DNA from 2 places in the Oerskovia sp. PE-21s genome. Region 1 is predicted to be linked to the other one. Evidence: riboswitches for the same ligand, from Rfam matches in the RefSeq annotation. Region 1 holds a riboswitch; the other holds the start of a gene.

Evidence for each region. Region 1 has a riboswitch for S-adenosylmethionine ahead of ACZDYF_RS09050 (hypothetical protein). Riboswitches for the same ligand answer to the same signal wherever they lie in the genome.
Region 2: it holds a riboswitch for S-adenosylmethionine, as region 1 does, so the genes downstream of both, ACZDYF_RS10715 (aminotransferase class V-fold PLP-dependent enzyme) here and ACZDYF_RS09050 (hypothetical protein) in region 1, are expected to answer to the same signal.

What each region holds. Positions count from the first base shown of each region.
Region 1 is NZ_JBUXJM010000004.1:101,585-104,783, forward strand. It holds gene ACZDYF_RS09040 (transglutaminase-like domain-containing protein) at 1-399, opposite strand, end outside; gene ACZDYF_RS09045 (hypothetical protein) at 545-1,261, opposite strand; gene ACZDYF_RS09050 (hypothetical protein) at 1,394-1,768, opposite strand; SAM riboswitch class IV at 1,874-1,985, opposite strand; gene ACZDYF_RS09055 (cold-shock protein) at 2,115-2,318, opposite strand; gene ACZDYF_RS09060 (polysaccharide deacetylase family protein) at 2,501-3,199, opposite strand, start outside.
Region 2 is NZ_JBUXJM010000004.1:434,786-437,984, forward strand. It holds gene ACZDYF_RS10700 (O-succinylhomoserine sulfhydrylase) at 1-189, opposite strand, end outside; gene ACZDYF_RS10705 (rhodanese-like domain-containing protein) at 210-674, opposite strand; SAM riboswitch class I at 681-773, opposite strand; gene ACZDYF_RS10710 (phosphotransferase enzyme family protein) at 848-1,675, shown strand; SAM riboswitch class IV at 1,773-1,887, shown strand; gene ACZDYF_RS10715 (aminotransferase class V-fold PLP-dependent enzyme) at 1,929-3,199, shown strand, end outside.

The DNA of each region.
Region 1 (3,199 bases):
GAACCCCACGCGGGTCCTGGCGGGGATGCCGTGCTCGCGCAGCACTCCGACCGTCAGCAGGGCGTGGTCCCGGCAGCAGCCTCCCACCCGGTCGCAGACCTCTCGGGGCTCGGTGAGCGCGGTCCCGTGCCGGGAGTGGTCGAGGTCGAGGATCGTCGCGAGCCACCGGCTGTCGACGTCCGTGGCACGCTCGGCCGGCATGACCGCAGCCTCGGCGCGATAGTGCGCGATCACGTTGCGCGCGACCTGCCCCAGGGCGTCCGGTGCGGTGGGCGCTGCCCGCAGGAGGTGGGCGTGCTCCCCGGGCGAGGAGTACGGCGAGTGGGCCACCCAGCGGGCGACCGCGGGATGGACGGCGGTCGCGCCGACCTGCTCGAGGCGGTTGGACGGGTCGTTCATCGGATCCTCCGAGGTCGCGGGTCACGAGCGGCGTGATGCCGGGCACCAGTGTCGACCGCGTCGCGCGACAGGGCAATGCCTCGGCCCGGCGGCCCGTCGGCTCCGTCCGAGCGACGGCCGAGCGACGGCCGGGCGGACGAGGTCCTCAGAAGTCTCCGAACCCGCCGAAGTCCCCACCGCCGAAGTCCCCACCGCCGAAGTCGCCGAAGCCCCCACCTAGGTCGCCCCCGCCTCCGGCCTCGGTGAAGTCGCCGCCGCCGGCGTCGCCGGCTCCGGGGTCGCCGGCTCCGGGGTCGCCCTCGGTCGCGCCCGGGTCGCCTGCGCCCGAGGTGCCGCCGTCGCCCGCGAAGTCGGCCGTGGGGTCGCCGAACATCGGGCCGAACATCATGTTGGCGACCGCGGAGCCGATCACGACGCCCGCGATGGTGCCGAGCATGCTCGAGCCGATCATCGAGCCCATGCCCGGCCCGCCCGGCCCGCCCTGCCTGCCGCCGAACGACCGTTCGAGCGTGCCGGGGTTGCGCATCTCGGCGCGGGTCGCCATGCGGGCGAGCGACTGCGGGTCGTCGGAGGTAGCGCGCTCGGCGGGCGGCACGTTCTCACCCAGCTCGGTCAGCACGCGTCGACGCTGCTCGGGCGTCAGCCGCTCGAACGCCTCGGCGTGCGCCTGCTCGACGGCCTCCGGGGGAGCCGTGCGCAGCAGGTAGCGGTAGCGGTCGATCGCGACGTCGTCCTCGCTGCGCGCGGGGCCGGTCCGGGCAGGGGGTGGCGTGCCGTAGGCGGGCGCACCGGGACGGTCTGCCGAGCCGTGGGGCCCGTCGTCCTGCGGGGCGCGGCCGAGGAGGCGGTCGAGGAATCCCATGAGCGTGTCCTTCTGGTCGAACCGTCGAGGGCGGGTGCCCTCACCGGTTCAACGCGGCGCCCGGCCCGCCCGTTCCGCCGAGTGCATGATCCGGCTGTGAGACGCCCGGCGAGTCGCAGCCGGATCACGCACTTAGCGGCGAGCGTGGGGCGGCTCCGGCGCCGGACCCACCCCGCCGACCAGCCGCACGTTGAGCGCCCGTCCCGCGAGCTCGAGCGCGTGGTACTGCTCGTGCACCCGCACGGTCGCCCCGGGGTCGAGGGCGAGGCTCGTGTGGTGCCACACCCGGCACGCTCCCTCGCCCGTCGCGTACTCGACGACGACCTCGGTGCCGCCGCTGGTCGTGCGCACCGCGAGCACGACGCCCTCGCGCCATCCCCAGGGCCGGTTGCGGAGCATGCGCTCGTGGACGGGGTGCAGCAGGTGCCCGGCGTCGAACCGGTCGCACACGGTGGGCGGGGGACAGGCGACGACCGTCGCCCGGCGTTCCATGACGCGCTCGGCCATGGTGCTCCTTCTCTCCGTGCCCGACGACGGGGCTCACCCGCGTGCGCACGCCCACCCGGGAGGCTCCCCGGATGAGGGGCACGAGGAGGCGCCCTACGACGTCGGGCCTCGCTCTTCCCCCACGGTCGTGGGGGCGGGTCTTCCTCCGGGAGCACCGTGCGCGTCGCGCGGTTGCCGGACCAGCACGCCGGAGGGCGGTTCGCTGGTCCTCTGGACCGTTCTCAGTTCTACCACGGCGTCACCGACCGAGCACAGGGAGCACCTGGTCCTGGACGCACGAGTGCCCCCGACCGAGACGGTCGGGGGCACTCGTTCAATGATCAGCTACGCCCGGAGGCGAGTGAGATCAGAGCGGGCGGATGTTCTCCGCCTGCGGGCCCTTGGGGCCCTGCGTCACGTCGAACTCGACGCGCTGGTTCTCCTCGAGCGAGCGGAAGCCCTGCGTCTGGATGGCGGAGTAGTGCGCGAACACGTCGGCGCTGCCGTCCTCAGGTGCGATGAAGCCGTAGCCCTTTTCGCCGTTGAACCACTTCACGGTTCCCAATGCCATGGGGATCTCCTTCTAGAGTTTCAAACAGCTCCATGATCTGGAGCCGAACATCACGGTGTTCGTCGTCAACTCTTGGGTAACAAGGTTCGCGGTGGCATGGGGCCGTTGCGCAAGGACAAGCGAGGCACTGCAATCTCACCGGCTACGGTACAGGGGTTACTCCGACTGTGCTAGCCCTGATGCTAACGATTGAAGTACGCCTGCCCGCCAACCAGGTCAGGGCCGAGCAAATCGGGCACCGTCACGAGCGTGTAGCCGGCAGCCCGCAGACCGTCCACGATGCCCGGGACGGCGTCGACGGTCGAGGCGTGGATGTCGTGCATCAGGAGGATCGCCCCAGGTCGGACGCCTGCGAGCGCCCGCTCGGTCGTCATGGCCGTGTCCTTGTTCTTCCAGTCCTCGGTGTCGACGTCCCACAGGATCGCCGGCTCGTTCCGCTCGGAGAGGACGCTCGTCACAGTGTCGCTCCTCGCGCCGTACGGAGGGCGTACGAGGGTCGGTCGGACGCCTGACGCGGCCTCGACCGCGTCCGCCGTCGACGTCAGCTCGTCCGTGATCTGGTCCGAGCCGAGCTTGGACAAGTCCGGGTGGGACCAGGTGTGGTTACCGATGGCGTGCCCTTCGGCGACCTCGCGGCGGACCAGGTCGGGGTGCGACGTGACGGACCGGCCGACGAGGAAGAACGTCGCCTTGGCCTGCTTCTCGGCGAGGGTGTCGAGCAGGCGCGACGTGTGCTTGCCGGGTCCGTCGTCGAACGTCAGGGCCACGCACCTGAGCACCGAGCAGTCCGGGGCTCCCGGGGACGCGGGCGGCACGGGCGGGGTCGTCACGGGGGGTTCGACGGGCGGCGGCGTGATCCCCATGAACGGGGTGCCGCTCGA
Region 2 (3,199 bases), 330 kb from region 1:
CGTGAACGCGGCCTCGGCCTCCGCGGCGCTCCCGTACACGTAGCCCTGCGTGAGGAAGAGCGCCTCGCTCGTCTCCTCGAAGTTGGTGCGGGCGTGGCCGCCGCGCACCGCGAGCGTGTCGGGACGGACCGAACGGGGGAGGGGGCCACGACCCGAGCCGCCCGGGACGCCGGCGGGGATGCGGAGCACGCCGTCCCCGGTCGCGGCGCTCACGACTGCGTCCAGGGCAGGCCCGCGGCGCGCCAGCCGTCGGAACCACGGTGACCGGCGCCGTCGAGCGCTCCCTCGAAACCCTCGAGGACGTTGTACGCGGGACCCAGCCCCGCGGCGGTCGCGGCCTTGGCCGCGCCGATCGAGCGGGCTCCCGAGCGGCACAGGAAGACGACCGGACGCTGGGGGCTCAGCCCGGCCGCGGTGAGCTCCGCGACGAACGCCGGGTTCGGGCGGCCCGCGACGTCGACCCACTGGGTCAGGACGGGCTCGCGGCCCGTCGAGGACAGGTCGGGGACCCCGACGAAACGCCACTCGGCGTCGGTGCGGACGTCCACGAGGACGGCGCTCGGGTCGCTCTGGAGAAGGGTCCACGCCTGCTGGGGCGTGATGTCGCCGGCGTACCCGTCGGCGGGACGGGCGTCGGGGACCGGGGCAGCGGTCGCGCGGTCGGGGGCACTCATGGTGATCCTCCATCGGTCGTGGCGGTAGCACCCTCGCCCGTCACCGGGGGGTTGCTGCGGCGTCATCGTGCCAAGTCACTCAGCCGCTCTGGATGGTTGCGTCGGATCGTACGCCACCGTGACCACGGAAAAGAACAGGTGTCTCGCAGGGTGGTCGGGCTAGGTTCCTGCGCATGAGCCACCTCCCCGAACCCGACCGCGCGCCCGACCAGGCCGAGGAGCCCCTGGCCGGTGGGAACTCGACGACCGTGGTGCGGCGAGGCGACACCGTCCGCCGCACCGCAGGGCCCTGGACGCCCACGGTCCAGGCGCTCCTGCGGCACCTGCGCGCACAGGGCGTCACCGAGGTGCCCGAGCCGCTCGGGACGGACGAGCAGGGGCGCGAGGTGCTGTCCTTCCTCCCCGGTGACGTCGGGAACTACCCGCTGCCCCCGTGGGTCTGGGACGAGTCGGTGCTCCGGGGCGCGGGCGCGCTGCTGCGGCGCGTGCACGACGCGAGCGTCGGGTTCCTCGACGCACGCACCGCTGCCCCCGTCCTCGACGCTCCGCCGGCGGCCCCCACCTGGCAGACCGCGCCGCACGAGCCAGCCGAGGTCGTGTGCCACAACGACGTCGCCCCGTACAACCTGGTCTTCCGTGACGGGGCCGTGGTCGGGCTCATCGACTTCGACACCGCGAGCCCCGGCCCCCGGATCTGGGACCTGGCCTACCTCGGCTACCGGCTCGCGCCCCTCGTGGCGGACGCCGGGGACTCCGCGGGGGGCGACGCCGTCGGGCGGCTGGACCCGTTGGCGCGGCTCGACGTGCTGGTCGCCGCCTACGGGATGGCGTACTCGCGCCGGGAGGTCCTGACCGTCGTGGTCGCGCGGCTCGACGAGCTCGCGGCGTTCACGGACGAGCGTGCGGCCGCGACCGGACGCGACGACCTCCGGGAGCACGCGGCCATGTACCGGGCCGACGCGCGGCGCGCTCGGAACCTCGCGGACTCCTCGCCCGTCTGAGCCCTCTTGCCCGCCTGACAGACCACCCTGACCACCATCCGAGACGCGGTGCCCACCGGTTGACACGCTCCGCGCGCCTCGACCATCCTGGACACCAGGTCATGAGTGCCAGCGCAAAACCCCGGTTTGCTGGCCGGCAACCCTCCTCCGCGGTGGGGTGCCCCGGGTGACGACCAGGTCCCTCTCTATCAGGAGGGGGGCAAGCGCGGAGGGGCCGGCACGGCGAACTCCGACGACCACCGGAGGACGTGCCATGAGCGCACATGCAGTCATCGAAGCCCCTACCTCGTGTGCCGTGCTGCCCGTCGTGGGCGGCGACACCCTGGTCCCCCTCGTCGACGGGCGCAGCGTCCCGTACGCGAACCTCGACGTCGCGGCCTCGGCCCCGGCGCTTCAGGTCGTGGCCGACCGGGTCACCGAGGTCCTGCCGCTGTACGCGAGCGTGCACCGCGGTGCGGGCTACCTCTCCCAGGTGTCGACGGCCCTCTACGAGGCTGCGCGCCAGACCATCGGCGCGTTCGTGGGGGCGCGCGAGGACGACGTCACGATCGTCACGCGCAACACCACGGACTCCCTCAACCTCCTCGCGGGCTGCGTCCCGGCCCAGGCCGACGGCTCGCCGGGGCGGGTGCTCGTCCTCGACGTCGAGCACCACGCGAACCTCCTGCCCTGGCAGCGCACGGGGGGCGCCACGGTCCTGGTCGGCGGTGCGACCGTCGCCGAGACCCTGTCGGGCCTGCGCGCCGAGCTCTCGCGCTTCCCGTACGCGCTCGTCGCGATCACGGGGGCCTCGAACGTCACGGGCGAGTCGTTGCCCCTCGCCGAGGTCGTGGCCGCGGCGCACGACGCCGGCGCGCGCGTCCTGCTCGACGGCGCACAGCTCGTCCCGCACCGCGGCGTCTCGCTCGCCGCGAGCGACGTGGACTACGTCGCGTTCTCGGGGCACAAGACGTACGCGCCGTTCGGTGCGGGCGCGCTCGTGGGCCGCCGCGACTGGCTCGACACCGGCACGCCCTACCTCGCCGGCGGTGGCGCGGTGCGCAACGTGACGCTCGACGGCACCACGTGGCAGAGCGCCCCGGCGCGGCACGAGGCCGGGTCGCCCAACGTGATCGGCGCGGTCGCGCTCGCCTCCGCGTGCGACGCGCTCGCGGCCCTCGAGCCCGGCGTGCTCGTCGCGCACGAGACCGAGCTGCGGGCCCGCCTCGTCGAGGGCCTGGAGGCGATCGACGGCGTGCGCGTCGTGCGCGCCTGGGCCGACGCGGTCGACCCCGTGGGGGTCGTGACGTTCTCGGTCGACGGTTCCGACGCGGGGCTGGTCGCGGCCTACCTGTCGGCCGAGCACGGCATCGGCGTGCGCGACGGCCGCTTCTGCGCGCACCCGCTCCTGGCGCGGCTGGGCTTCCCGGCGGGGGCGATCCGGGCGTCGATCGGGGTCGGCACCACGGGTGAGGAGATCGACCGGCTCGTCTCCGCGCTGCGCACCTGGGTGAGCGAGGGGGCGAAGGCCCGGTACGAGGTCGT